DNA from 3 places in the Cryobacterium sp. TS_SC_7 genome. Region 3 is predicted to be linked to each of the others. Evidence: predicted binding sites of a transcription regulator. Region 3 holds the regulator's gene; each other region holds the start of a gene.
The links. Region 3 encodes LexA, which represses DNA repair genes until DNA is damaged. Its sites were predicted from a motif close to TCGAACANNTGTTCGA; they were not measured.
Positions count from the first base shown of each region.

Region 1: the regulator LexA is predicted to act here: its motif matches at 2,208-2,223, upstream of AC0J5J_RS13500 (DUF222 domain-containing protein).
Region 2: the regulator LexA is predicted to act here: its motif matches at 6,064-6,079, upstream of AC0J5J_RS10850 (DUF222 domain-containing protein).

Region 1 covers NZ_CM149589.1:2,926,320-2,936,176, reverse strand. Annotated here, with positions in the region: gene AC0J5J_RS13505 (dihydrolipoyl dehydrogenase family protein) at 1-355, shown strand, start outside; gene AC0J5J_RS13500 (DUF222 domain-containing protein) at 710-2,143, opposite strand; gene AC0J5J_RS13495 (Fe-S oxidoreductase) at 2,540-2,899, shown strand; gene AC0J5J_RS13490 (SDR family NAD(P)-dependent oxidoreductase) at 2,947-3,789, shown strand; gene AC0J5J_RS13485 (siderophore-interacting protein) at 3,841-4,866, opposite strand; gene AC0J5J_RS13480 (DUF302 domain-containing protein) at 4,994-5,413, shown strand; gene AC0J5J_RS13475 (catalase) at 5,529-7,025, opposite strand; gene AC0J5J_RS13470 (Fur family transcriptional regulator) at 7,022-7,531, opposite strand; gene AC0J5J_RS13465 (MarR family winged helix-turn-helix transcriptional regulator) at 7,596-8,120, opposite strand; gene AC0J5J_RS13460 (MMPL family transporter) at 8,182-9,857, shown strand, end outside.
Region 2 covers NZ_CM149589.1:2,357,490-2,367,346, reverse strand. Annotated here, with positions in the region: gene AC0J5J_RS10865 (M13 family metallopeptidase) at 1-1,617, opposite strand, end outside; gene AC0J5J_RS10860 (ABC transporter permease) at 1,714-3,399, opposite strand; gene AC0J5J_RS10855 (ABC transporter ATP-binding protein) at 3,396-4,343, opposite strand; gene AC0J5J_RS10850 (DUF222 domain-containing protein) at 4,485-5,999, opposite strand; gene AC0J5J_RS10845 (MATE family efflux transporter) at 6,318-7,643, shown strand; gene erpA (iron-sulfur cluster insertion protein ErpA) at 7,838-8,194, opposite strand; gene AC0J5J_RS10835 (aldehyde dehydrogenase family protein) at 8,303-9,775, opposite strand; gene AC0J5J_RS10830 (HD domain-containing protein) at 9,775-9,857, opposite strand, start outside.
Region 3 covers NZ_CM149589.1:3,294,288-3,304,144, reverse strand. Annotated here, with positions in the region: gene AC0J5J_RS15180 (ATP-dependent helicase) at 1-1,040, opposite strand, end outside; gene AC0J5J_RS15175 (SseB family protein) at 1,194-2,000, opposite strand; gene priA (bifunctional 1-(5-phosphoribosyl)-5-((5-phosphoribosylamino)methylideneamino)imidazole-4-carboxamide isomerase/phosphoribosylanthranilate isomerase PriA) at 1,984-2,730, opposite strand; gene hisH (imidazole glycerol phosphate synthase subunit HisH) at 2,786-3,418, opposite strand; gene hisB (imidazoleglycerol-phosphate dehydratase HisB) at 3,415-4,038, opposite strand; gene AC0J5J_RS15155 (histidinol-phosphate transaminase) at 4,065-5,153, opposite strand; gene AC0J5J_RS15150 (LysM peptidoglycan-binding domain-containing protein) at 5,223-5,579, opposite strand; gene lexA (transcriptional repressor LexA) at 5,863-6,564, shown strand; gene metE (5-methyltetrahydropteroyltriglutamate--homocysteine S-methyltransferase) at 6,721-9,048, opposite strand; gene AC0J5J_RS15135 (methylenetetrahydrofolate reductase) at 9,045-9,857, opposite strand, start outside.

The DNA of each region.
Region 1 (9,857 bases), 370 kb from region 3:
TCCGCAGGTCACCTTCACCGACCCCGAAGTCGCGTCGGTGGGGCTGACGCAGGCTGCTGCCGAGAAGGCAGGGTTCCGCATTCGGGTGCTGGACTACAACCTGGGCTGGGTGGCCGGGGCATCCGTTCACGCTGACGGCTACACCGGGTCGGCGCGGGCGATCGTGGACCTCGACCGGGAGGTTCTGCTCGGTGTCACCTTCGTGGGGCCGGATGTCGCGGAGCTGCTGCACTCGGCAACCATCGCCGTGGTCGGCGAGGTGCCGATCCGCCGGTTGTGGCATGCGGTGCCGAGCTACCCCACCCTGAGCGAGGTGTGGCTGCGCCTGCTCGAGGAATACGGTCGCCCCTCCTGACGGCGGCCGACCCCGACGAGACCCGGCGACCCACCCTCCAGAGGCTCCCCCGACGGTGGTCGAGCCTGTCGAGACCCGGCGACCCACCCTCCAGCGGCTCCCCCGACGGTGGTCGAGCTTGTCGAGACCCGGCGAGCCACCCGCCCAAGGTTTCCCTCCCCGGTGGTCGAGCTTGTCGAGACCCGGCGACCCACCCTCCAGCGGCTCCCCCGACGGTGGTCGAGCCTGTCGAGACCCGGCAACCCACCCGCCCAAGGTTTCCCTCCCCGGTGGTCGAGCTTGTCGAGACCCGGCGACCCACCCTCCAGCGGCTCCCCCGACGGTGGTCGAGCCTGTCGAGACCCCGGGCCACACCTACAGTGCCGCCCGCTTGCTCGGCAGTGCGATCAGCGTTTGTTCCGGGTCGACGTCGACCGGTGGCCGGAGCCAATAGTCGTTGCCGGTGCGGATGATCGTCCAGTGCTGGTTGTGTAGCAGCAGGTGGTGCGGGTGGCAGAGGAGTATTCCGTCGGCAAGGTCGGTGTACCCGTTTTCGGCGAGCCATTCGTTGATGTGGTGCGCTTCGGTCCACGCGGGTGATCGATCGCAGTCCACCCAGCGGCAGCCCCCGTCGCGGACCCCCATCGCGGCGCGCTGTGCTTCGGTGAAGAGACGTTCGTCACGGCCGACGTTGATGATCTGACCGGTGTCGTCGATCTGGATGTCGCGGGTTCCGGTGTCGCAGAGCAGCCTGTCGATGGTTTCCTGCGAGATGGGAACGGGGTTGCCTTCGATCTGACCGTGGGCGGCGGCTTCGGCTGGCACCGGTCCATCCGTCTTGAGGGACTTCTCGGTGACGATGACTCGAACCGAGGGGCGGCGGCCGCCGAAGACTCGGCCCTGGTCGGCCTCACCGGCGATCTTCAGCAGCTGGACGAGGGCGTCGGCGGCGATCTGCTCCGTGGTGCGGGGGTCGTCCTGCATCCGTTTCGCCCAGGCGGCCTTCTCCTTGTCGACGAAACGCACCCCGCCGCGGCGAGGGCTGGTCACGGAGTCGAACACGGAAAGGACGAACTCGCCGTCTTCGGGGGCGAAGAGCCCATTCAGGCGCACCTTGCCGTTGTCCAGTCGATAGACCCGCAGGAACCGGTCGTCGTGGGCCTGCTTCTCGCGGGCGGCGATGCCGGCCTCGTCGAGCTGGTCGCGCAGACGCCGGGCGAGCTTGAAGACCTGGTCGATGTTCAGTGACGCGGCCTCGACAAGGAGGGATTCGAGGGCGGTGCCAAGCTTCTCGGCAGTGACCGCGGCGTCGATCTGGCCAAGACCGGAACGGATCGACTCGGCCGCGTCGACCGAGAGGGTGCCGTCGGTGACCGCCCGTGCGATCGGCGCCTGCCACGGAACCTTCGCCACGAACTCCGCGACCGCGGCGGGATCCGCGTCGGGCGACTCCACGGCCGCCTCGACCAGTTTCTCCGCCGCTTCAGCATCGGCCATCATCAGGCCGACCGCGACGAGCTTGAACGCGTCGTTCTTCGTCGACCCGGTCACCGTCTGGATGAGTGCCTCGGGCGAGAGGAAGCCCTGCTGCGCGGCCAGGCCGGAGTGCCCGAGCTCGGGCCGGGAGCGGCGGGCGATGGTCGCCGCCATCCAGGCGGAGCGGGTATCCAAGAGGCGGCGAGCGGCCGCGATCTGCTTATGACCGGCCAGCACCTCGGCGTCGGCGAGGGCCTCGTAGTCGGCGCAGGACGAGCCCAGGCGGGCGACGGCATCCGTCGCCGTTCTGAGGTCGTCTGCGGTGGTGGTCATGCGTCGAGGATAGCAGAGTTGGTACGTGTAGTCGAGAGTCTGTCATATATTTATGGACAGACATTCGAAGTCGCGTTCTAAGCAGTCAAGGGTTGTCTCGCCGGGTCTCGACAGGCTCGACAACCGGGAGCGGGTTGTCTCGCCGGGTCTCGACAGGCTCGACCACCGGGAGCGGTACGGCTCGCCGGGTCTCGACAGGCTCGACCACCGAGGGTGGCTTGCCGGGTCTCGACGGGCTCGACCACCGGGAGCGGGCTCGACCACCGGGAGTTGGGTTCGACCGCGGGTCTCGACAGGCTCGACCACCGGGGGTGGAATCGAAGGCAGGACGAGACGCCACGGCGGCGATCATGCGAAACTCAGCTTTCTGTCGTGGGCGCCACCTACGCTGGAGGAGTGCGCCGCATCCTCTTCGATTCCCCCATCAGCCGGGCGGGCTATCTCTACGCCACGACGGTCGGTCTGATCTGGGGATCCATCTGGAGCACGGGCAAGGTCGAGCGCCGGGCCGGGCTCGTCGTCTTCCGCGGGATGCCCACCTGGGCTTTCGGTCGCGGTGGATCCTGCGTGGGTGGTTGCTACCTGACCAACCAGAATGTGTCGACGGCCATCCTCGAGCATGAGGCTGTGCACAAACGCCAGTGGCAGCGCTTCGGCATGGTTTTTCCGCTGCTCTACCTGATGGCCGGCCGCAATCCGCTGCGCAACCGCTTCGAGATCGAAGCCGGCCTTGAAAAAGGCGGCTATGTCAAGTAACAGCGTGCCGAGCAACAGCTCTGCCCAGTGACCCAGGGGGACAAAAAATGACCAAACGCACCATCGTGATCACGGGTGCCAGCGACGGGATCGGCGCCGCCGCCGCGCGGGCGCTCAGCCGGTCGGGCGACCGTGTCGTACTGGTCGGCCGCTCGCCGTCCAAGACGGCCGCGGCTGCAGAGGCGCTGGGCGCCGACTTCCTCGTTGCCGACTTCGCCGACCTCGACCAGGTGCGCACCCTTGCGGCCGAACTGCAGGAACGCTACCCGCGCATCGACGTGCTCGCCAACAACGCGGGCGGCATCATGGGCGACCGCGCGACCACCGTGGACGGCCACGAGAAGACTTTCCAGGTCAACCACCTCGCCCCGTTCCTGCTCACCACCCTGCTCATGGATCGACTCGTCGCCAGCCGGGCCCGCGTGATCAACACGTCCTCCGCCGCCAATCTGCTCTTCGGCAAGATCGACCCGGACGACCTGCAGGCCGAGACGAAGTACTCCGCGAACAAGGCCTACGGCGACGCCAAGCTCGCGAACATCCTCTTCACCAGGGAGCTCCACCACCGCTACCACGACCAGGGAATCGACACGGCGGCCTTCCACCCGGGCGTGGTGGCAACCAGCTTCTCCACTGGATCGACGACCCTGATGCGCCTGATCTACCAGACTCCCCTGAAGCGGCTGCTTCTCGGCCCCGAGCAGGGTGCCGACACCCTGGTCTGGCTGGCGACCGCGAAGCCGGGCACCGATTGGGTGTCAGGCGAGTACTACGAGAAGCGTCGCATCCAGAAGGCCAACAAGCAGGCCTACGATCCCCAGCTGGCGGCCGCCCTCTGGGACCAGAGTTCGGCGCTCGTCGCCGGGCACTCCGCCCCTCTTCCCTCCTAGCCGAGGCGCGCCCGAGCGCGAGCGCGAGCGCGGGCCCGAGCGCGTCAGGGCCTAGTTGGGCTCGGACTTCCCGTCGCGCCAGTACCCCATGAAGGCAACCTGGCGACGGTCGACGCCCGACTCCGTGACCAGGAAGCGTCGCAGGCGCTTGATCACCCCGGCCTCACCGGCCAGCCAGGCGTAGAGCCCGTCGGTCGGGCATTCCTCCGGGACTTCCCAGAGGATGCCGCCCTCCGGCCCGGACGCGGCGTCGTCCGCGCGTGACTCCCCCGGGGCCGTTTGCGCCGCCCGCGGAGCAGACGGCTGCGAGGCCTGCTGCGCGGACCGGCAGTCACTCACCCAGTCGCGCACCGCCGGCTCGAGGAGCGCACCGCGCGCACCGGAGCGGGCCAGCCACGTCACGCTCACGCCGGCCGGGGCATCCGTACCCAGCTTGTCGTCGGCGCAGGGCACCTCGATGAACACCGCTCCACGCGCATCGCGGGGCAGGGCGGAGAGGATGGCGCAGATCGCAGGGGCAGCGGTTTCGTCGCCCGCGAGCAGCAGCGTGCGTGCCGTACCGGGCTGCCACTCGATGCCGACGCGCGGGTTCTCACCGTCGGCATCCGGGCCGACGATAGCGACCCGGTCGCCCACGGTTGCCGCGGCCAACCAGCGCGCGGCGGGGCCGCCGGCCTGAGAGGCTTCGTCGTCTTCGACACCGACCCCCTCGCCGGACCCGTGCACGTGCACGTGCACGTGGTTCACGAAGTCCACGTCGACCTCCCGCAGGTGCGGGCGTGCCTGGCTCACCGTGTAGGTGCGCAGCGGGTTGCGGTGCTCGTCGGGCAGCAGGCGCCAGCGGTCGTACCAGGAGTGATCGTCCGGGAAATGCGTCAGCCCGGAATCGGCCAGAGGCAGCACAAGCTTGATGCGCTGGTCCAGCCCCGCCGTACCGAACCGGTGCAGCTCGGGGCCCGTGAACGTGACCCGGGTGAACGAGGTGGACACCCGGAGCACCTTCGCGACCTCGACCGCGAACGGACGGTAGCTCGCGCGGGAGCGGGTGGCGGGGGGCGCATCCGTCGAGGTAAGCATGCCCTAAGTATGGCAGGCCTTACCTAACCGAATCCAGCGGGAACCGGTCGCCCGGCATCGCACTGGCGAGGATGATGGGAACGGGACGTATCGCCGTCCCGAGTGAACCATCGAGTGGAGGATCACCATGAGTTACGCACACACCGTCACGGTCAACGTCTCGTTCGAGGAAGCGGTGCGAATGACCCGGGAGGCCCTGCTCGACCAGGGGTTCGGGGTCTTGACCGAGATCAACCTGCAGTCCACCTTCGGGGCCAAGCTCGGCCCGGAGGCCGCGGACGCGGTCGGCGACTACCTGATTCTCGGCGCCTGCAACCCGGCATTGGCCCAGCGGGCCGTGATGGCCGACCCGGGAATCGGCGCCCTGCTGCCGTGCAACGTGGTGGTGCGGCGCCACGCCGAGTCCGGCGAGACCACCGTGGAGGCCCTCGATCCGGCCATCATGGCGCAGCTCAGTAGCAAGCCGGAGATCAAGCAGGTCGCCATCGAAGCGGATGCCCGGCTGCACGCGGCCCTCGCCGCCGTGCTCGCCGGCGCCGCGCAGTAACGCCCGAACGAATTCGACCCACGCCCGTTCCGCGCCCCTGCTCATCGATGGGGAGCACCGACACGAAAACGCCCGGCCTCGAGGAGGCCGGGCGTTTCAGGTCAAACGGATGCTGCTACTCGACCGGGTAACCGGAAGCGGCCTCGGCGAGCATGTCGGCCTCGGCCCAGGTCGCGAGGTTCGCGCGCAGCTTCAGGCCGAGATCGGCGTCGACGCTGGTCCAGTACGCGATGGCGCGTTCGGTCACCTCGGGGCGCTGCACCCCGCTGATGGCGCCGGTGATGGTGTCGAGGAAGCGCGCCTTGGCGGCGTCGTCGTAGACCTCGCGGTACAGCGTTCCGGCCTGGCCGAAGTCGCTGTCCTCGCTGCGCAGCCGTGCAGCGGCGCGCAGCAGCTCGCCGTCGTTCTCCCAGCCGCCTTCGGCAGCGAGCAGCGGGTCGGCAACGGGGCCGCCCAGCGAGTTCGGAGCGTAGTTCGGAGCGGTCGGCGGGTTGTAGTGGTGACGCGCCGCGCCGTCCTGCGAGTAGTTGTTGACCGGCGACTTCGGAGCGTTGACCGGCAGCTCGGCGAAGTTGGTGCCGACACGGTAGCGCTGGGCGTCCGGGTAGGAGAAGATGCGCGCCATCAGCATCTTGTCGGGGCTGGCGGCGATGCCGGGCACGAAGTTCGCCGGGGAGAACGCCGCCTGCTCGATCTCCGCGAAGAAGTTCTGCGGATTGCGGTTCAGCGTGTGCGTGCCCACCTTGACCAGGGGGTAGTCCGCGTGCGGCCACACCTTGGTGAGGTCGAACGGGTTGAAGCGGTAGGTCTTGGCGTCTTCGTACGGCATGATCTGCACCGAAACGTCCCAGGACGGGAAGTCGCCGGCCTCGATCGCGTCGTGCAGGTCGCGACGGTAGTAGTCGGCGTCGGCGCCCGCGATGAGCTCGGCTTCCGAACCCTCCATCTCGATGTTGCCCTGGTTGGAGGTGAAGTGGTACTTGACCCAGAAGCGCTCGCCGGCGGCGTTGATCCACTGGTAGGTGTGCGAACCGAAGCCGGGCATCTCACGCCAGGAGCGCGGCAGGCCGCGGTCGCCCATCAGGTAGGTCACCTGGTGCGCGGACTCCGGGGAGAGGGTCCAGAAGTCCCACTGCATGGTCGCGTCCCGCAGGCCGGAGCCCGGCAGGCGCTTCTGCGAGTGGATGAAGTCGGGGAACTTGATGCCGTCGCGGATGAAGAACACCGGAGTGTTGTTGCCCACGATGTCGTAGTTGCCCTCGGACGTGTAGAACTTGACCGAGAAACCGCGCACGTCGCGCCAGGTGTCGGGGCTGCCCTGCTCGCCGGCGACGCTGGAGAAGCGCTGCAGCGTCTCGGTGGTCGTTCCGGGCTGGAACACGGCGGCCCGGGTGTACGCGGAGACATCCCCGGTCACCTGGAAGACACCGTGCGCTCCGCCACCCTTGGCGTGCACGATGCGCTCCGGGATGCGCTCACGGTTGAACTGGGCGAGCTTCTCGACCAGGTAGCGGTCGTGCAGGGCAGCGACTCCATCGCTTCCGACGGTGAGGGAGTGCTCGTCGCTGGCGACGGGCGTTCCCGTCTGCGTGGTGGTGGGCTTGATAGTCATCGTGCTCCTTTGTTCGACAGCGGTGCAGGTATGGAGAGTGTGGACGGTGCGGCGGCCGTGGCCGCCTGGCAGTCGGGGCAGAGGCCCCAGTAGGTGACCTCGGCGGTGTGCACGGCAAATCCGGAGTCATGCGCGGGCGTCAGGCAGGGTGCCTCGCCCACAGCGCAGTCAACGTCACGCACAGCGCTGCAGCGAGTGCAGACGATGTGGTGGTGGTTGTCGCCGACCCGGCGTTCGAAGAGGGCCGGGGAACCGGCCGGCTCGATCTTGCGGGCGATCCCCGCGCCGGCGAAAGCCGCGAGCACACCGTAGACGGCCTGCAACGAGGTGCCCGGCAGCTCGGCGCGCACGGCGACGAACAGGCGTTCCGCGGTCGAGTGCGGGGCCCGATCGAGAACCCGCAGAACCGCCAGACGGGGCGCCGTGACCTTGAGCCCGGACGCACGGATGCTGTCGGCAAGCGCGCTGGACGGCTCAGCTACCTTTACGCGCTCCGCATCCGTCATGCCCCCACGCTAACAGTTGTCTTGAGTCAATCAAAACACGACACGCGCGGACCGGGATGGTGGATCAGCCGGGCAGGCCCAACGCTGACTGGTAGACGCCGACAACCCGGTCCAGGAACGCCTCGATCACGAGTCGATCGTCGTCGCTGAGTTCGTCGGTGACTGCGGCCACTCCCCCGATCACCGGATGAAGCTCATGAAAGGCACGGGCAATCGATTCCGGAGCAGGGACGACGACGACTTTGCGCCGGTCAGACACGTGCGGATTGCGCTGCGCGTGACCGAGGGCCACCAGACGGTCCACCACCAGCGTCGTCGCCGCGGTGGAGATATCCAGCCGGCGGGCGAGCTCCCCGGGGGTCAGCGAACCCTCCTGGATCAGATGCTCCATGGCGGACAGGTCGGTGGAGTTGACGTCGAGCGCATTGCCGACCTGACGCTCGAAGGCCCGGGAGAGATGCACGATCTCGTGGAGCTGGAAGCCGATTCGGGCCGATTCGGGCAGGTCGGAATCGAGTGCCGGACCGCGCTCCGGCGCGCCGATCGACCCGGTCTCGGAGCCGGGAGCGGACTTGCGACGCTCTTCCATAAGGACATACTATGTCAGATATCGCTAGGACGCCTAGCAATTAAGCTTCTTGGAGGAAAACGTGCTCGCGATTCAGCGGTTCATCACCGGTCGTCGAACGGCCTGGATCGTTCTGGTCGGCACGATCATCGCCGTCGGCCTGCTGTTCTCCCTTCTCCCCTCGGACGATTCCGAGGAGTTTCCCACCTCCGGGTTGCCCACCACCAGCCAGGCCGCGCAGGTCGACGCCCTCCTCGCCGACTTCCCGTCCGCCGAGCAGACGTCCGCCATCGTGGTCTGGACCCGGGACGGCACCGGGCTGACGCCGGCAGACAAGACCGCCATCGGCCAGAGCGCTGCCGCCCTGGCCGACCAGTCGATCGCACCGCAGGCCACCATGCCGCGGTTCAGTGACGACGGCCAGGCCGCCATCAGCATCGTTCCACTGGATGCCGACGAGGCCAACGCCGACATCGGACAGACGGCCACCGACATCCGTGCCGCCGCGTCCGACGGTCTCCCGAAGGGCCTGGATGCCTATGTCACCGGCGCCGTCGGCTTCCAGTCCGACATCACGAACGCCTTCGCCGGCGCCGATGTGCGGCTCCTGCTGATCACCGTGATCGTCGTCGCCGTGCTCCTGATCGTCACCTACCGCAGCCCCGTCCTGTGGATCGTCCCGCTCGTCGTCGTCGGCATCGCGGACGGCCTCTCCGCAGTCGTGGTGGGCGCTCTCGCCGAACCGTTCGGCATCACCCTCGACCCCTCCGTCGCCGGCATCCAGTCGGTGCTGGTCTTCGGCGCGGGAACGAACTACGCCCTGCTGCTCGTGGCCCGCTACCGCGAGGAGTTGCTCCGCACCGAGAACCGCAACGACGCCATGCTGGCCGCGGTACGCGGCGCCGGCCCGGCCATCGCCGCCAGTGGCGGCACGGTCGCGCTCAGCCTGCTCACCCTGCTGTTCGCCGAGCTGTCGGGCAACCGCGCGCTCGGTTTCGCCTGCGCCATCGGCGTGGTCATCGCCATCATCTTCGCTCTGGTCGTGCTGCCGGCCGCCCTCGTGGTCTGCGGCCGCGGCCTGTTCTGGCCGTTCATCCCCCGTTTCGTGCCCGGTGCCGGCGCGGAGCTGCGCCCCGGTTTCTGGTCCCGTCTCGGCCGCGGCGTGCAGCGCCGTCCGGTCGTGGTCATCGCGGCATCCGTCGCCGGCATCGCCGCCCTCAGCCTGGGCCTGATCGGCGCCTCGGTGGGTCTGTCGCAGGCCGACCAACTGCTCGGCAAACCCGAGTCGGTGCAGGCGCAGGCCATCGTGGAGGAGTCCTTCTCGGCCGGCCTCACCAGCCAGACCATCGTGCTGGTTCCGGATGCGGCGGCGGCCGAGGCCACCACGCTCGCCACCGAGACGCCCGGCATCGAGTCCGTCCAGCCCGGTGAGAGCGCGAACGGGCTCACCCGGCTGAACCTGTCCCTTTCCAGCGAGCCCGGCAGTGATGAGACCTTCGCCGTCATCGACACCCTGCGCGGCACCTACGCCGACGCGTCGGGTGACGTGTCCGAGGCGCTGGTCGGCGGCAGCGATGCCACGGCGTTCGACAACAAGACGAGCGCCCAGGCCGACCAGGCCCTGATCATCCCCATGATCCTGGCGATCGTCTTCGCCATCCTGGCTCTGCTGCTGCGGTCCCTGGTCGCGCCGGTACTGCTGATCGTCAGTGTGTTGGCGACCTTCTTCGCCAGCCTCGGCGCCTCCAACTGGATCTT
Region 2 (9,857 bases), 940 kb from region 3:
AACCTGTTTCGGGGCGAGCGCGTTGAACTGCTCGATCAGGGAGCTGGTGCGTTCCTCAAAGGCCGTGCGGTCTTCTTCGGTCCACCAATCGGTGAGCAGCCCGGTGCCGTCGTACTTCGAGCCCTGGTCATCGAAGCCGTGGCCGATCTCGTGGCCGATCACGGCACCGATCGCACCGTAGTTGGCGGCGGAGTCTCGGGCATCGTCGAAGAACGGCGGCTGCAGGATGGCGGCCGGGAAAACGATCTCGTTGAACCCCGGGTTGTAGTACGCGTTGATGGTCTGCGGGGTCATGAACCACTCGTCACGATCGAGCGGGTTGCCTATCTTGCCGAGTTCGCGCTGGAACTCGAACTCGCTCGTGGCGCGCACGTTCGAGATCAGGTCGGCAGGGTCGATCGTGAGGGTCGAATAGTCGCGCCACGTGGCCGGGTAGCCGATTTTGGGGATGAACTTCTCGAGCTTGTCGAGCGCCCGGGCCCGCGTCTCCGCGGTCATCCATTCGAGGTCGGTGATGCTGCGACGGTAGGCCTCGACCAGATTGGCCACCAGCACGTCCATGCTCGCCTTCGCACTGGGCTTGAAATGGCGCTCCACGTAGATGCGGCCGACGGCCTCGCCGAGAGCACCCTCGACCAGGGAGACACCGCGCTTCCACCGCTCGCGCAGCTGGGGCGTGCCGGTCAGGGTGCGGCCGTAGAAGTCGAAGCTGGACTCGACGAAATCGCTCGAGAGGAACGCCGCGCCGGAACGGATGATCTGCCAGCGCAGCCAGTCCTTCCAGCCTTCGAGCTGGTCGTCCGTGAGCATCTCCGCCAACCCGGTCACGAAGCTGGGCTGGCGCACGACGACCTCGTCGAGTGCGCCCGCCGGGCCGTCGAGTCCTTCGAGCCAGAGGTGCAGGTCGGCGCCGGCGGCCAGCGCCGTCACCTGGCCCCAGGTCTTGAGGTTGTAGGTCTTCTCGCTGTCGCGGGAGCGCACCTTGTCCCAGTGGTGGGTGGCGAGCTCGGTTTCGAGCAGGAAGACCCGCTCGGCGCGGACGGCGGCGTCCGGGACGCCGGCGAGACCGAACATCCGTTCAAGGAACGCCTGGTAGGCCGCGCGGATAGACGCGGATTTCTCGTCGCGGTAGTAGGACTCGTCGGGCAGGCCGAGCCCGCCCTGCTCGACGAAGACGAGGTAGCGTTCGGGGTTGCCCGGGTCGTTGTCGACGAAGAGCCCGAAAGCGCCGGACACGCCCGCGCGCTCGAGGCGGCCGAGGGTGCCGAGCAGTTCGGGGAGGGAGGTGACGGCGTCGACGGTGGCCAGGTCGGCCGCGAGCGGGGTGGCGCCGAGCTCCTCGACGCGGGCCTCGTCCATGAAGCTGGCGTAGAGGTCGCCGAATTTGCGTTCCTCCGTGCCGGGGGCGGCCGTCTGGGCCTCGAGGATGATCTCGCGCACGGCCTTCTCCGACTCCTCGGCGAGAAGGTAGAACGAACCCCAGCGGGCCTTGTCGGACGGGATCTCGCTCCGGGCGATCCACTGGCCGTTCACGTGCAGGAAGAGGTCGTCCTGCGGACGCACCTCCAGGTCGAGTTCGGTGCGGTCGATTCCGGATGCGGTCCCCTGGTCAGTCATACCTCCACCCTATTCGCTGCACCTCGGCGGTGGTCGAGCCCGTCGAGACCCGCGGTGGTCGAGCCCGTCGAGACCCGCGGTGCTCGAGCCAAGGCGTCACAGTGCCAGATCCCGGCGACGGATGCCCACAAAGGCCAGCACGCCGCCCACCAGGGCGAGGCCCAGCATCCACCCGGCTCCGCTCCAGTCCACATCGGCAGCACCGATCACGGGTGTGTGCGTGAACGGGGACAGGTTGAGCAGCCAGTCCGGCAGACCGAAGAGTTCGCCGAACTCGCCGATGAACCCGGCGGTCAGCAGCACGCCCCAGCTGAGGCCCGCACTGAACCGCGGCACCATCGCGACGAGCAGGGCCGCGATCGCCAGGACGAGCAGGGCTGCGGGTGCCTGCGCGGCCCCGGAGGCCATGGCGCTGGCCACCCGGTCGGCCGTGTCCACGGTTCCCGCGGCCCCGGACGACCAGACGAGACCGGCGGCTGCTCCCCCGGTCGCCGCGAGGAGCACCAGTGCGACGGCGATGGAACCCACAAGGAGGTAGTCGGCAAACCAGCGGTCGCGGCGTAGCGGCAGAGCGAGCAGGAGCTCGGCCGAACCGTTGGCCTCCTCCTGCCGCAGGCGGATCATCGCCTGGGTTGCCGCCGCCGCCGCGATCACACCCACCAGTCCGAAGATGGTGTTCGTGTACAGGTCGATGATTGACGCCCGGCCTCCGGCCATCCGTGCCAGCGTGTCCCCGACCTGCGCGCTCGACTCGACCAGCTCGACCACTGTTTCGCCCAGAGTCCCGGCGAGGAGACCGAACGCGAGGCCGGCGAGAGCCCAACCGGCCAGAGGCGCGCGCTGCAGACGCCAGGCCAGGCCGAGGCTGCCGCTGAGCGTTCGCGCGGCCCGCTCCGGGCCGGGCCGCTCCCCGACGAGGCTGGAGCCGAGGTCGCGCCGGGATTGCAGCAGCCCGACCACGGCGAAGAGCACGGCGGCCAGTGCCAGGGAAAGCAGGAGGGGAGCCGGCCGGTTCTCGGTGAAGGCATCCGTCTGTTGTCCCCAGCCGATGGGTGACAGCCAGCTCGGCCAGGCGCTGGTCAGGCTCAGACCGTCGGCGGATGCGGTGCCGCCGGCGTCACCGAGCGCCCGCAGGGTATAGGCGAGGGCGATGAGGGCCGCGCCGAGGCCGTTCGCCCCGCGCGAGGTGCGCATCACCTGGCCGGCCAGGAGCCCTACCCCGAGGAAGGCGATCCCGGTGGCGGCGATGGCGGCGCCGGTGGTGATCGTGCCGGCAGGGTCCAGTCCCCCGATCAGGAAACCCAGGCTCACGGCCGCCCCGGCGGCCACGGCAGCACCGATCCCGTGCACGGTCGTGGCAAGCAACGGCACGAGCCGGCCCGCCGGCGTCGCCGAGATGAGCTCGGATCGGCCCGCTTCCTCCTCGGCCCGGGAGTGGCGCACGGCGAGGAACGAGCTCATGAAGGCCACCAGCGTGGCCAGGAACGCGAAGAGGAGGAAGAAGATGACCGCGTCGGCATCCGTTCCCTGCGGCTCCCCGCGGAAGATCAGGATGGTCGGGGAGCCGACCGCGATTCGGATCAGCCCCTCGCGTTCGGCCATCGTGCCGAAACTCGCGTCGACGGCCGAGACGGCGAATAGGGCAAGCCCGAAGAAAGCGGCCATCCAGATCGCCAGCTGTATGCGGTCACGCCGGATACGCAGGCGCAGCAGGGGACCGAGGGTGCTCCGGCGTCGTCCGGGGGTCCCGGTGGGCGAGGCCGTGCGGAGTCCCGAGCTCACGACCGGGTTCCGGCCGTGGGAACCGGGGCATCCTCGTGATAGTGCCGCAGGAACAGGGTCTCGAGCGACGGCGGCGCGATGGTCAGGCCCTGCACGCGCAGCGCGGCGAGCACGGGCAGCATCTCGGGCAACGCCTCGCTGTCGGCCGTGAAGCTCACGCGGCCTCCGTGGCCGGGGACGAGGTCGTGAGCGGCAGGGATGCGCGCGGCCAGCCCGGCCAGGTCGGCGTCGGTCAGCCCTGTGCTGGCGAAGGTGACCTCGGTGCGGGTGAGGTGCCGCAGTTGGGTGAGGGTTCCGGTCTCCACCATGCGGCCGGCCCGGATGATGCTCACCCGGTCACAGAGGTGCTCCACCTCGGAGAGGATGTGGCTGGAGAGCAGAACCGTTGCTCCGCCCGCCGTCGCCGCTTGCAGCTCCCGGCGGAAGACGGCATCCATCAGGGGGTCGAGCCCCGAGGTCGGCTCGTCGAGGATGAACAGGTCTGCCGGGGCAGCCAGGGCTGCAATAAGCGCAACTTTCTGCCGGTTGCCCTTCGAATAGGTGCGGCCCTTCTTGGTGGGGTCGAGCTGGAAGGCATCGACGAGGCGCGCGCGACGTGCCCGGTAGGCAGCGGCATCCACGGTTCCGCCGCGCAAACGGCAGAGCAGGTCGATGGCCTCGCCGCCGGACAGATTGGGCCACAGGCTCACGTCCCCGGGCACGTAGGCGATGCGGCGATGGAGGGCGACGGCATCCGTCCAGGGGCTCTGGCCGAAGACTGTGGCGGATCCTCCGCTCGGGCGATACAGCCCCAGGAGGATGCGGATGGTGGTGGACTTGCCGGCCCCGTTCGGGCCGAGGAAGCCGTGGACTTCGCCGGCTGTGACCGTGAGGTCGAGGCCGTCGAGGGCCGGCACTCGGCCGAAGCGCTTGTCCAGGCCTCGGGTCTCGATGACACTGCTCATGCTGATCAAGTTACGCCCCTTCGGTGTCCCGCATCGGAGTCGCGACTCCTCGCCCGGTGGTCGAGCCTGTCGAGACCCGGCGACCCGCCCTCCAGACGCTCCCACAACGGTGGTCGAGCCTGTCGAGACCCGGGGTCACGCCTACAGAGTGGCCCGTTTGCTTGGCAGTGCGATCAGGGTTTGTTCCGGATCGACGTCGACGGGTGGTTTGAGCCAGTAGTCATTGCCGGTGCGGATGATCGTCCAGTGCTGGTTATGCAGCAGCAGATGGTGCGGATGACACAGCAGCACCCCGTCGGCAAGGTCGGTGTACCCGTTGTCTCTCAACCATTCGTTGATGTGATGTGCCTCAGACCACGCGGGTGATCTATCGCAGTCGACCCAACGGCAGCCTCCGTCGCGGACACCCATCGCGGCGCGCTGTGCCTCGGTGAAGAGACGTTGGTCACGGCCGACGTTGGTGATCTGCCCGGTGTCGTCAACCTGGATGCCGCGGGTTCCGGTGTCGCAGAGCAGACGATCGATGGTCTCCTGCGAGATGGGGACCGGGTTGCCCTCAATCTGCCCGTGAGCGGCGGATGCGGCGGGAACCGGGCCGGTCTGTGCGGCCTGGCCAGGGGCCGGCTGGCCCGACTGACCGGCCGACTGCCCCGTCTGACCGGCCCGCTGTCCCGGCTGGCCCGGTGTCAGGGCCTTCTCGGTGACGAGCACCCGCACCGAAGGGCGGCGGCCGCCGAAAACCCGGCCCTGGTCGGCCTCCCCGGCGATCTTCAGCAACTGCACGAGGGCGTCGGCGGCGATCTGCTCCGTGGTGCGGGGGTCGTCCTGCATCCGTTTGGCCCAGGCGGACTTGTCTTTGTCGACGAAGCGCACGCCGCCGCGGCGGGGGCTGGTCACGGAGTCGAACGTCGAGAGCACGAACTCGCCGTCTTCGGGGGCGAAGAGGCCGTGCAGGCGCACCTTGCCGTTGCCCAGCCGGTAGACCCGCAGGAACCGGTCGTCGTGAGCCTGCTTCTCCCGGGCGGCAATACCCGCCTCGTCGAGCTGGTCGCGCAGACGCCGGGCGAGCTTGAAGACCTGGTCGACATTCAGCGACGCGGCCTCAACGAGGAGCGCCTCGAGGGCGGTGCCCAGCTTCTCGGCAGTGACCGCGGCATCGATCTGGCCGAGGCCGGAACGGATCGACTCGGCCGCATCGACCGAGAGGCTGCCGTCGGTGACGGCTCGGGCGATCGCTGCCTGCCACGGCACCTTCGCCACGAACTCCGCGACCGCGGCGGGATCCGCATCGGGCGACTCCACAGCCGCCTCGACCAGTTTCTCCGCCGCTTCGGCATCGGCCATCATCGTGCCGACGGCGACGAGCTTGAACGCGTCATTCTTGGTCGAGCCGGTCACGGTCTGGATGAGAGCCTCGGGCGAGAGGAACCCCTGCTGGGCGGCCAGGCCGGAGTGGCCGAGCTCGGGCCGGGAGCGACGGGCGATGGTTGCCGCCATCCACGCGGAGCGGGTGTCGAGCAGGCGGCGCGCGGCCGCGATCTGCTTCTGACCGGCCAGCACCTCGGCATCGGCGAGAGCCTCATAGTCGGCGCAGGAGGAGCCCAGGCGAGCGACGGCATCCGTTGCCGTTCTGAGGTCATCTGCGGTGGTGGTCATGCGTTGAGGATATCAGAAATAGTACGCGTAGTCGATAGTCTGTCACATATTCGTGAGCTTGTTTTCGAAGTCGTGTTCTAAATGATCAGGGTCGGCTCGCCGGGTCTCGACAGGCTCGACCACCGGAGGACAGGGTCGTCCCGCCGGGTCTCGACAGGGTCGACCGCCGGGTCTCGACAGGCTCGACCAGCGTGGGTATCGAGACGTGGGTCTCGACAGGCTCGACCACCGGAGGACAGGGTCGACCACCGGGGACAGGCCCGAGCACTGTGGGAGAGCGCGGAGAGGCTGAACTAGAGTCTTGGGATCACTCTCACCGTGCTCCGCCCGCAGCCCATCGACCGCGAGATCCTGCGCCTCGCCATTCCCGCCGTCGGCGCGCTCATCGCCGAGCCGCTGTTCCTGCTCGCCGACTCCGCCATGGTCGGCCACCTCGGCGCCATTCCGCTGGCCGGACTCGGTCTGGCCAGCGCCGTGCTGCAGACGATCATCGGCCTGATGGTCTTCCTGGCCTACAGCACCACTCCCGCGGTGGCCCGCTGGCTGGGCGTCGGCGACCGTCGCCGGGCCGTCGGAATCGGAATCGACGGGCTCTGGCTGGCCCTCGGCCTCGGCGTTCTCCTCGCTGCCGCCGGCTGGTTCGCGACCCCGCTGCTCGTCGGTGCCTTCGGCGCCGAGCCTGCCGTCACCGCCGCAGCCGCCAGCTACCTGGGCATCTCCATGTTCGGCCTCCCGGCCATGCTGATCGTCTTCGCTGCGACCGGCCTGCTCCGCGGCCTGCAGGACACCCGCACCCCGCTGTGGGTGGCCGGGATCGGCTTCTCGGCCAACATCCTTCTCAATGCGATCTTCATCTACGGCCTGGGCCTCGGCATCGTCGGATCCGCGCTCGGCACGGTCATCGCCCAGTGGGCGATGGTCGCCGTCTACCTGGCCGTCGTCGGCCGGCATGCCCGCCGCGAGGGAGCACCCCTGCGACCGCATCGGGCCGGGATGCTGCGGGGCGCGGCATCCGGCGGCTGGCTCTTCCTGCGCACCGTGAGCCTGCGTGCGGCCATGCTGCTCGCGGTGTTCGTGGCCACGAGCCTCGGTTCTCCCGAGTTGGCGGCCTTCCAGATCGCGATGACCCTGTTCGCGACGCTGGCGTTCGCGCTCGACGCCCTCGCGATTGCGGCGCAGGCTCTGGTGGGCCGGGGCCTCGGCGCCGGCAACCTGGCCGAGGTGCGCATGGTCCTCAAGCGCTGCCTCGAATGGGGCGTGCTGACGGGGGCCGCGCTCGGGCTGCTGGTGGTCGCTGCGAGCGGCGTGCTCGGCCGCGTGTTCACGAATGCGACCGAGGTCAGCGGGCTGTTGCCGGCGACCCTGATCGTGCTCGGACTCTCGGTTCCGCTCGGCGGCGTGGTGTTCGTGCTCGACGGCGTGCTGATCGGCGCCGGTGACGCGCGCTATCTCGCACTGACCGGGCTGGTGAACCTGGCCGCGTTCGTGCCGCTGGCCGTCGCGGTGCTGATTCTGGCACCGACGGGGGCCGCCGGCCTGGCCTGGTTGATGGCAGCGTTCGCGTTCGGCTATCTCGGCGCCCGCGCGGTGACCCTGGGCCTGCGGGCCCGGGCCTCCCGCTGGATGGTCGTCGGCGCGCGCTGACTCCGCGGCATCCGGCCCGCCGAGGTGTGCCCCGTCGCTCGCGGCGCAGGTTGTGGAAGCGGGCGCAGGTTCTAACGTGCGCCGGCTTCCACAAGCTGCGCCGCGATCGAACGGATGCCGCGGCGGGCATCCCCGCGGATGCTGCGGCCGAGGCTCGAGCGGCCGAGGCTCGAGCGGGCGCTCGAGCGGAGCCTCTAGCTGAAGGAGTCGCCGCAGGCGCAGCTGCTGCCGGCGTTCGGGTTGTCGATCGTGAAGCCCTGCTTGGCAATGGTGTCCTCGAAGTCGATCGAGGCTCCCTCGAGGTACGGCACGCTCATCTTGTCGAGCACGACGCCGACGCCGTCGAAGTCGACCACGACGTCACCCTCGAGAATGCGCTCGTCGAAGTAGAGCTGGTAGATCAGGCCGGAGCAGCCGCCGGGCTGCACGGCAACGCGCAGGTTCAGGTCTTCGCGCCCCTCCTGGCTGAGCAGGCTGCGCACCTTCACGGCGGCGGCGTCGGTCAGGCCGACGCCGTGGGCCGGTGCGATGGGGGCGATGGTGTCGGTCATGGGGGCTCCTCGGACTTCACGCTGCATGGACGCGCCGGGCCCGCTCCACTGGAGCGTTCGCCTGCGCGAGTACCCAGTCACTCTAAGCTCCCCCGGCCGTTCCGCGAACTACGAGCGGATGCGCCGGTGCACCGACTGCGGCTTGAGGTAGACGTGCAGGCCCTCCAGGCCGAATTCGACGCCGAGTCCTGAATCATGCCGTCCCGCGAAGGGGGCGGCATGGTTGGAGGCGAAGAAGTTGAGCCCGATCGAGCCGGTGTCCACCCTGGCCGCCACCGCGAGGGCGGCATCCTCGTCTCTGGAGAAGACCGTGCCGCCGAGGCCGAAGGCCGTGTTGTTGGCGATCCCGACGGCCTCGTCGAGGCTGTCGTAGCGCAGGATCGCCAGCACGGGCCCGAAGATCTCCTCCCGGGCGATCCGCATGCCAGGCGTGACTCCGGCGAACACGGTCGGCTTCACGTAGAAGCCCCGGTCGAACCCGCTGGGCACATCGCCGCCGGTCGTGGGGCGCGCCCCCTCCGTGATCCCCGAACGGATGTAGCCGAGCACGGTGTCTCGCTGCGACGCGGTGGCGCTCGGCCCGAACACGGTCGCCGGATTCATCGGATCGCCCTGCGGCGCCGCCGCGATGGTCGCCGTGACCATGTCGACCAGCTCGTCGTAGCGCTCCCGCGGCGCGAGGATGCGGGTGGAGATGTAACAGGTCTGCCCGGTGTTGCGCATGCAGGTGCGAATCAGCACCTTCTGCATGTCGGCCAGGTCGGCGTCGGGCAGCACCAGGGCCGACGACTTGCCGCCCAGCTCCAGGGTCGCTGGGCGCAGCAGCTCGCCGCACGCCGCGCCGATGGACCGGCCCACCGGGGTGGAGCCGGTGAAGGCCACCTTGTCGATGCCGGGGTGCCGCACGAGGGCGTCGCCGACGGCGCTGTTGCCGGTGACCACGTTGACCACCCCGGCCGGAATGCCGGCGGCGGCGACGGCATCCGCGATCTGGCGGATCGAGAGCGGCGTCGGCGAGGCCGGCTTGATCACGACGGTGCAGCCGGCCATCAGCGCCGGGGCGAGCTTGGCGACCACGAGGTTGATCGGGAAGTTCCACGGCGCGATCAGGGCGCAGACCCCGACCGGGTCCTGCCGCACTACGGTCTCGGCGGAGCCGTCGGGGAACCGGCGCACATCCGGCGCCTCCAGGTGCGGCGCGAGGCCCGCGAAGTAGCGGAAGATGGCGGCCGCGTTCGAACCGGCGCGGCTGGTCTCCGCGACCGGCGACCCGTTCTCCCAGGTGTTGGTGTGCGAGATCGCCTCGCTGCGCTTCTCGACCTCGTCGGCCAGCCGCAGCAGGTAGACCGCGCGTTCGGAGGGCGCCAGGTCGCGCCAGCCGATGCCGGTGAAGGCCCGGCGGGCCGCGCCGACGGCCCGGTCGAGGTCGGTGACGGATGCCACGGGCACGCTCCCCCACACCTCTTCCGTCGCCGGGTTGGTCACCATCGTGCGCCCGGCCCCGTCGGCCGTGGTCCACGTTCCGTCGATGAACAGGTCGTCCGTGTGGGTGTACGGAACGGTCGCGAGCACCGTCTCCATCACAGCACCGCGACCTTGAGCAGCGCTTCGGCCCGGTCCAATTCGACCGTCGCCATCTCGAGCCCCGCGGCGGTGATCAGCT
Region 3 (9,857 bases):
GACGCCGCTACGCCGACCGGCACCAGCGCCGGCTCCAGAGCATCTTCCAGGCGCTGTGCATAGATCTCGTTGAAGCGAGCGGTCAGTCGTTCGGCCAGCCGGCGGGAGTTCGCGAAGACGATCGAGGAGGTGTGCGCCAGCACCTCGTCGACGATGGCCTCCTCCACATGCGGCCAGATGGATCCGGTCTGCGGGGCGGCCGCGGCCGTGGCCCCCTCCCGCACCGGCACCGGGCCGACCTGGCTCATATCGTCGACGGGTACGACCACGCTGAGGTCGAATCGTTTCGTCGACACCGGCGCCACGATCTCCACGGCCGCGGACCCGCCGAGGAACCGGGCGACCTCGGCCGCCGGTCGCACGGTGGCCGACAATCCGATGCGCTGCGCCGGATGCTCCAACAGGTCGTCGAGGCGTTCCAGGGAGACGGCCAGGTGCGCGCCGCGCTTGCTCGCCGCGACCGCGTGAACCTCGTCGATGATGACCGTGTCGACGCCGCGCAGGGATTCGCGCGCGGCCGAGGTGAGCATGAGGAACAGCGATTCGGGGGTCGTGATGAGGATGTCCGGCGGCGTTTTGACCAGGCTGCGGCGCTCGGCGGCCGGGGTGTCCCCCGACCGCACCCCGACGGTCACCTGAGGAGGTGCGAATCCGAGTCTCTCGGCAGCCTGGACGATGCCCACCAGTGGCGCACGCAGGTTGCGTTCCACGTCGACGCCGAGCGCCTTGAGCGGCGAGATGTAGAGCACGCGGGTGCGCGGGGGTGCCGGGACATCCGTGACCTTCGTGGCCTTCAGAGCACCCGTGACCTTCGAGGCAGCCGGAGCAGCTGCTGTAGTCGCAGCATCCGCGGCCAACCGGTCGATGGCCCAGAGGAACGCGGCGAGCGTCTTGCCGGACCCGGTGGGAGCCACGACCAGCGCGTGGGCGCCGCGGGAGATCGCATCCCACGCCCCGAGCTGCGCCTCGGTGGGTGCGGCGAAGGCCTGCGCGAACCAGGCCCGGGTCGCCGGTGTGAATCGGTGCAGAACCTCGTTCATGTGTCCATCCTCGCCGATACGTCTGACATCACCCACCGCGCCCGCTCGAACAAATTCGACGGAGATTTCGAGTCAAACACGCGATTTTGACGACAAACGGGGCGTTTTGGGCAAAATCTCCGTCGAATTCGTCAGGAGCAGGGATGCGGTCGACTACTTGGAGGCGACGAGCTGCACGGTGAGCGAGTCGACCTGCGTGGCGATCAGGTCGCTCGCCGACCAGCGGGCGGCGAGCCGGGCAAGGGTCGCGTCGAGTTCGGTGCGGGTCAGGCCGTCCACGAGTTCGAGGCGCACGACCAGTTCCGGGCCGGCGAGCCGGGCGGCCGGGTCGCCCGGGGCCAGCTCCACTCCGAGCACGCTCAGTTCGGTGGCGACGGACTCGGCGAAGGCATCCGCGACGGGCCGGCTGGCGTAACTGGGCGTCCAGGGCAGGGACTGCGCGATGGCCCACAGGGCGGGCCGGCGCACGACGAACTCGGTCGGCGCGGTCGGGTCGAGCACGACCAGGTCGGTGTCGTCCTGGGCCGCGGCCAGCGCCACCCGGATGCCGTCGGACGGCACGGGACGAGCCTGCGTGTTCCAGGCCGACATCGCGGCAACGGAGGAGAACACCGGCAACACCGTGCGTCCGTCGGGTCCGGCGACGGTGATGATCGAGAGTTCCTGGGTCTTGTCGACGACGAGACCGGCGTCAGTGGTGCCCGAGTCGCCGAGCGCGGTGACCAGGGGGATGAGCAGACGGGCCGTGCGCAGGGCGTCGACGACCGTCTCCTCGCCTGCCTCCCGGGAGTGGAACCGGTGCAGCGCCTCGAGCAGGAACTCCGGTGCCAGCCCATCGTCGTCGGAGTGCAGGCTGGGCGAGAACGTGCGCCCGGCCCACGGCTGCCCCGCGGAATCGCCGCCGCCGGGACCGGGGCCGCCGGGCAGGCCGGTGGAGCCGAGGTTACGCGCCCGCGACATCCAGCGCCTCGCCCAGGGTGAACGCCCCCGCGTAGAGGGCCTTGCCGACGATGGCACCCTCGAGGCCGAGCGGCACCAGTTCGCGCAGCGCGCGGAGGTCGTCGAGGCTGGAGATGCCGCCGGAGGCGACGACCGGGCGGTCGGTGCGCTCCATCACCTGGCGGAGCAGGTCGATGTTCGGGCCCTGCAGTGTGCCGTCCTTGGTCACGTCGGTGACGACGTAGCGGGAGCAGCCGGCCTCTTCGAGGCGGGCGAGCACCTGCCAGAGGTCGCCGCCCTCCTTGGTCCAGCCGCGGGCGGCGAGGGTCGTTCCGCGCACGTCGAGGCCGACAGCGACGGCGTCCCCGTGCCGGGCGATGACCTGGGCGGCCCACTCCGGGTCTTCCAGGGCGGCGGTGCCGAGGTTGATCCGGCTGACGCCCGCATTCAGCGCAGCGTCCAGCGACGCATCGTCGCGGATGCCGCCGGACAGCTCGATCTTCACGCCCGTGACCTCCCGGATCACGGTGCGGATGACATCCGTGTTGTTACCGCGGCCGAACGCGGCGTCGAGGTCGACGAGGTGGATCCACTCCGCACCCTGGCGAGCCCAGTCCCGGGCCGCGTCGACGGGGTCACCGTAGTTGGTCTCGGTACCGGCCTCACCCTGGGTCAAGCGCACGGCTTTGCCGTCGGCGACGTCGACGGCGGGCAGCAGAACGAGACGGGGGGCAGGGTTGTTCTCAGTCATGGGTGTCCTCGGTTGGGAGTGGTCGCGGCGACCGGTTCAGTCAGGAAAGGGGAAGCTAGTCGTGGAGGGTGCCCAGCCAGTTGCTGAGCAGACGGATGCCGGCCTCACCGGATTTCTCCGGGTGGAACTGGGTGGCTGTGAGCGGTCCGTTCTCGATGGCGGCCAGGAACGGCCGACCGTGCTCGGACCAGGTGAGGATCGGCTTCGGGAACGGCGGCATGACGTCGAGGGTCCAGTCCTGGGCGGCATAGGAGTGCACGAAGTAGAACCGCTCCTGCTCGATGCCGCGGAAGAGGGCTGACCCTTCCCCCGGCGTGACCGTGTCCCAGCCCATGTGCGGCAGAACGGGCGCGTCCAGCCGGGTCACGGTGCCCGGCCATTCGCCGAGGCCTTCCGTGTCGATTCCGCGTTCGACGCCGTGCTCGAACATGACCTGCATGCCCACGCAGATGCCGAGCACCGGGCGTCCGCCCGCGATCCGCCGGTCGATGATCTCATCGCCCCGCACGGCGGTCAGCGCCTGCATCACGGCGCTGAACGCCCCCACACCGGGCACGACCAGGCCGTCGGCCTCGAGCGCTTCACGGCGATCGCTGGTCAGCGTGACGACAGCCCCGGCCAGCTCGAGAGCCTTGACTGCCGAGTGCACGTTTCCCGTGCCGTAGTCGAAGACGACGACGTTGGTCACAGTGCACCCTTGGTGGACGGGATGCCCGACACCAGCGGGTCGAGCGCCTTGGCCTGCCGGAAGGCACGGGCGAAGGCCTTGAACTCGGCTTCGGCGATGTGGTGCGGGTCGCGACCGCCCTGCACCGTGACGTGCACGGTGAGGCCGGCGTTGAAGGCCACGGCCTCGAACACGTGGCGCACCATCGATCCGGTGAAGTGGCCTCCGATCAGGTGGAATTCGAAACCCGCCGGTTCTCCCTGGTGCACGAGATACGGGCGTCCGGAGATGTCGACGACGGCCTGCACGAGCGCCTCGTCGAGCGGCACCAGGGCGTCGCCGTACCGGGAGATGCCGGATTTGTCCCCGAGGGCCTGCTTGATGGCCTGCCCGAGCAGGATTCCGACGTCTTCGACGGTGTGGTGCACGTCGATCTCGATGTCACCGCGCGCCCGCACCGTGAGGTCGGTCAGCGAGTGTTTCGCGAACGCGGTCAATAGGTGGTCGTAGAACGGGACCGAGGTCTGAATGTCGGACTCACCGGTGCCGTCGAGGTTGAGCGACAGGTCGATGCTCGACTCGCTCGTCTCACGCTGCAGGTGGGCGAAACGGGGCGGAGTGGACGCTGAAGAGAAGCTCATACGCCTAGTTTATTGGCCTGATCCGGTCACGGCTGCCCGAGCGCTTCGATGGCGGTGAGGAAGGCGGTCGTCTCCGCTTCGGTGCCGGCGCTGACTCGCAGGTGGCCGGGGATGCCGACGTCCCGCACGAGGACGCCGTCGGCCAGCAGGGCTTCGAACGTGGCCCGCGGGTCTTCGACCCCGCCGAACAGCACGAAGTTGCTCGCACTGCGCAGCGGCGAGTACCCGAGGCAGGTCAGTTCGGCCGAGATGCGGTCGCGCTGGGAGCGGATGTCGTCGACCATCGCGAGCATCGCCGGCGTGTGGGCGAGGGCGGCGACTGCGGCCGCCTGGGTGAGCGCCGACAGGTGGTACGGCAGGCGCACGAGGCGCAGCGCATCCGTCACGGCCGGGTCGGCGGCCAGATACCCGACGCGGGCTCCGGCGAAGGCGAACGCCTTGCTCATGGTGCGGGAGACCAGCAGACGCTCCCGGCCGGGCAGCAGGCTGAGCGCACTCGGCGCGTCGGTCGGGCCGAACTCGTAATAGGCCTCGTCGACGACGACGACACCGTCGGTCGCGTCGTAGACGGCCGCGATGGTGTCCAGGGACAGCGGTGTGCCGGTGGGGTTGTTCGGCGAGCAGAGGAAGACGAGGTCGGGGGCGACCCGGTTGACCCAGTCGACGGCCGTGGCCGGGCTGAGCTCGAAGTCGGCGTCGCGCCCGCCGGCGATCCAGCGGGTGCCGGTTCCGGAGGCGAGCAGCGGGTACATCGAGTATGTCGGTGCAAACCCGAGCACGGACCGCCCGGGACCACCGAAGGCCTGAAGCACCTGCTGCAGCACCTCGTTGGACCCGTTCGCCGCCCAGATGTTCTTGCGGGTCAGCCCATGGCCGAGGTATCGGGCGAGGGAATCGCGCAGTTCTGTGAATTCCCGATCGGGATACCGGTTGACGGTTTTCACCGCGACCGCCAGCGCAGAGACGATGTCCTGCGCCACCTCGTCCGGGATTCCGTGTGTGTTCTCATTCACATTGAGGGCCACCGGCACATGCAGTTGGGGGGCCCCGTAGGGAGTGAGTCCGCGCAGATTATCGCGGAGGGGCAGGTCGCTGAGACTGGTCACTTCCCCCATATTACCGGCGGACGTATCGCGCGAACGGGTTCGGCCGAATCAGGGCCCGCTGGACCAGGACTGAGTGAATCAAAACTCGTTCGGCAGGGCGAGCCTCTGTCCGGGCTGCACGCTGTCGGACGGGAGCTGGTTGAGGCTCACGATCTCGGCGATGACGTCGCGCGGGTCGGACGTCGGGGCGATGGTCTCGGCGAGTTGCCAGAGCGACTGCCCCGATTGAATGGTCACGTAGTCGAAGGCCGTGGCCACACGGCCGACCGTCGAGCTCTCGGCGGCTGCCAGTCCGCCGTTCAGAACGACGACGAATGCCGCGGCCACGAGCGGAAGGCCCGCCAGCGCCGTGAAAACAACGCGACCGCGCCGGGTCAGACGCAGTCGGCTGCGCCCTGTCGCGATGGGGGCGCCAAGATCAAGTGCAGTGCTCATATCCAACCTCCTGTAAGAAGACGCATCCGGCTCTCGGCCGGGAGAGCCGGATGCGAACTTATGTTCCGAATGTATATTCGATATTTCGAACAATCAAGCCCTATTCGGTACTTTCTGAAAAGATTTTTCCGACACACTCGAATACATGTTTGTTTTCTGAGCGTGAGATGGATACAGTTTCGATTGTCTGTTTGAAACTCAATCAGGCACCCCCGACATTCGCGTGAAACGGTCGCCGTCACGGCTGCTGCCAGCGCACCACTCAACACGAGGAGCGACGAACGTGGCACAAGACACCAGCGGTCCCCGCGACAAGGGCGGCACCAGACGGCGCAAGAGCCTGAGCGAGAAACAGCTCGCCATCCTCGACGTGATCCAGCGCTCGGTCAGCCAGCGCGGTTATCCGCCGAGCATGCGCGAGATCGGCGACGCCGTCGGGCTCGCCTCCCTGTCGAGCGTCACCCACCAGCTCAACCAGCTTGAACTGAGCGGTTATCTGCGCCGCGACCCGAATCGTCCCCGCGCCCTCGAAGTTCTGATCGAGATTCCGCAGTCGCCCGAAGACGCCACGTCCGGCACGGAGAGTTTCCACACCGGGGTCCAGGTCGGTGATGCCGCGATGGTGCCGCTCGTCGGCCGCATTGCGGCCGGAATTCCGATCACCGCCGAACAGCAGATCGACGAGATCTTCCCGCTCCCCCGCCAGCTCGTCGGTAAGGGCGATCTCTTCATGCTCAAGGTGACGGGCGAGTCCATGATCGACGCGGCCATCATGGATGGTGACTGGGTCGTCGTTCGGCAGCAGAAGACCGCGGAGAACGGCGAGATCGTCGCGGCCATGCTCGACAACGAGGCCACCGTGAAGGTGTTCCGCCAGCGCGACGGACACACCTGGCTGCTCCCCCGCAACACGAACTTCGAACCGATCGTCGGCGACCACGCCGAGATTCTCGGCAAGGTCGTGGCGGTGCTGCGCTCGGTGTAGGCCGGATCACGGCTCGGGGTCTCGCGGTCTCGACAGGCTCGACCAGCGTCGTGGAGACTCTGATTTGTCGGGTCACCACAGGGTTCAGGAGGCCGGGCACGAACACCGTTTTTCGGTGTCGTGCCCGGCCTTCTGCGTGGGTGCGGCCGGCGCGGACTACGCGGGAACGGCCAGGCGCGTGCGCACGGCGCGGGTGGCGGCGAGCATGTTCCGCAGAGACTGCACCGTCTCGGCATAGCCCCGGGTTTTCAGGCCGCAATCCGGGTTCACCCAGATCTGGCCGGACGGGATGGCCCGGGCGGCCCGCTCGAGCAGGTCGGTCAGCTCGGCGACACTGGGAACCCGCGGCGAGTGGATGTCCCACACACCCGGGCCGATCCCGTGGTCGAAGCCGGAGGTCTGGATATCCCCGACGACCTCCATGCGCGACCGTGCCGCCTCAATGCTGGTCACGTCGGCGTCCAGATTACGGATCGCGTCGATGACGACGCCGAATTCGGAATAACACAGGTGCGTGTGGATCTGCGTCGCCTCGGCCGCACCGGCGGTGGCCAGGCGGAACGAGCCCACCGACCAGTCGAGGTATTCTGCGTGGTCCTCCTTCTTCAGCGGCAGCAGTTCTCGCAGTGCGGGCTCGTCGACCTGGACGATCTGAATTCCCGCTCTCTCGAGGTCGGCGATTTCATCGCGGAGCGCCAGGGCCACCTGCCGGGCCGTGTCGCCGAGCGGCTGGTCATCGCGCACGAACGACCACGCGAGGATCGTCACCGGGCCGGTGAGCATCCCCTTCACCGGTTTGAGCGTCAGACCCTGGGCGTACGCCGACCACTCGACCGTGATCGGCTGCGGCCGGGACACATCTCCCCAGAGGATCGAGGGGCGCACGCACCGGCTGCCGTACGACTGCACCCAGCCGTTCTCGGTGACGGCGAACCCGTCGAGATTCTCGGCGAAGTACTGCACCATGTCGTTGCGCTCCGGCTCGCCGTGCACCAGCACGTCGAGGCCGATTTCTTCCTGCACCGTGACCACGCGCGCTATCTCGGCCCGCATCAGGTCTCGATAGTCAACGGTGCTCAGCGACCCCTTGAGTAATTGCGCCCGGGCCCGACGGATGTCCCCGGTCTGCGGGAACGATCCGATCGTGGTCGTCGGCAGGAACGGCAGATTCAGGGTGGCCTCCTGGGCCGCCACCCGTGCGGCGTAGTCCACGCGGGTGAAGTCGGTCGGGGTGAGGGCCTCCGTGCGCACGCGTACGGCGCCGTCGTGCACGCCGGGCGCGACCCGTCTCGCGTCGAGGGCTGCGGAGGCTGCCGCGAGGTCGGCGGCGATGGCAGCACGCCCCTCGGAGAGCCCCCGGGCGATCGTGGCCACCTGGGTGACCTTCTGGTCGGCGAAGGCCAGCCAACTCTTCAACTCGTCGCTCAGCGCCGATTCGTCGTCGACGTCGTGCGGCACGTGCAGCAGCGACGTCGAGGTGGAGACCGTGACCCGGGGTGAGAGCCGCTCCAGACCGGCCACGGTCTCGAAGGCCGTCGCTAGGTCACCGCGCCAAATGTTGTGGCCGTCGATGACGCCGGCAACCAGCGTCGTCGTCTCCAGCCCGGCCGTCACGGCCGGCACTTTTCCCCGCACCAGGTCGAGCCCGATGGCTTCCACCGCGGTCGCTGCGAGAACGGGCAGGGCGTCGTCGAGGCTGCCGTAAGGTGCTGCGACAAAGATGGAGGGGCGCTCGGCAAGGCCCCCGAGCGTGGTGTACGCGGAGTGAACGGCGGTCAGGGCATCCGCTCTCGGGATGTCGATGCTCTCGCTGACGAGGGCAGGTTCGTCCAGTTGCACCCATTCGGCGCCGGCGGCGCGCAGCCGCTGCAGCAAGGCCGCGTAGACGGGCACGAGGTCGTCGAGGCGTTCCAGCGGGCTGAAGCCGGCGGGAGCCGCGTCGCTCGGCTTGCTGAGCAGCAGGAACGTGACCGGGCCGACGATGACCGGACGGGTCAGGAATCCGGCTGCCTTCGCCTCCACGAACTCCTGCACGAGACGGTCACTGGCGAGGGAGAACGCGGTCTCAGGACCGATTTCCGGCACCAGGTAGTGATAGTTGGAGTCGAACCATTTGGTCATCTCGAGCGGCAGATGGTCGCCGGCACCGCGGGCGAGGGTGAAATACCCGGCCAGGTCGAGGCGTCCGTCGGCATCCTGGAGATGAGCGAACCGGGCCGGGACGGCGCCCACCGTGCACAGGGCGTCCAGAACCTGGTCGTAATACGAGAACGATTCCGGGATGGAGGAGTCGTCCCGGCCGAGTCCGAGCCGCACGAGGCGCTCCCGGGTACTCCCGCGCAGGGCAGCAGCGGTGGTTTCGAGCTCCCCCGCGGTGACCGATCCGGCCCAGAACGCTTCGACGGCCCTTTTCAGTTGACGGCGCGGACCGATGCGGGGATAGCCGAGGATGGTGCCGGCGGGGAACGCGGGGAACGTGGTCATGAGTACTCCTTGGCGGGGGCAGAGACAGAAGGGGCAGGGACGAGAAGACCGCAGCCGTCCAGAACGGAGAGCACGGTCTCGTGCTGGTTGAAGGCGTACAGGTGCAGACCGGGGGCGCCGCCGGCGATGAGTTCCCGGGCCAGTTCGGTGGCCTGACGGATGCCGATGTCACGCTGGCCCTCTTTGGTCGGCTCCACCTCGAGCGCGATCGCAAGCTCGGACGGAAGTTCCTCGCCGGACAACTCCAGGATGCGGCGCAGCCGGGCCGGACTCGTGACCGGCATGATCCCGGGCAGGATCGGGAACTCGACCCCGGCGGCCCTGGCCCGTTGGATGAAGCTGAGGTAGTGGTCGGCATGGAAGAACAGCTGGGTGATCGCCAGGTTCGCGCCGGCGGCCTGCTTGGCCAGCAGCGTGTCGATGTCCTGGGCCGTCGACCGGGAACGCGGGTGCCCGTTCGGGAAGGCCGCCACGGCGATGCGCACCTTTGTCCGGTCGCGCTTGATCGAGCGTGCTGCGGGGAGTCCGGGGATGACGGATTCGCGGTACGGCTCCCGCTCGGCCTGCACCCGGTGGATCAGCTGCACCAGTTCCGCCGCACTGCCCAGGTCGCCGAGGAAGGCCTCCCCCTCACGAACGCCCTCCGGCGGATCACCGCGCAGGGCCAGGAAGCTCCGCACCCCGGCGTCCAGGAATTCCCGGATCAGCTGGCTGGCTTCCGCGTTCGACGATCCCACACAGGTGAGGTGGGCCAGCGGGTCCACCGTGGTGGTGCGCAGGATGTGGGTGAGCACGTCCAGGGAGGATCG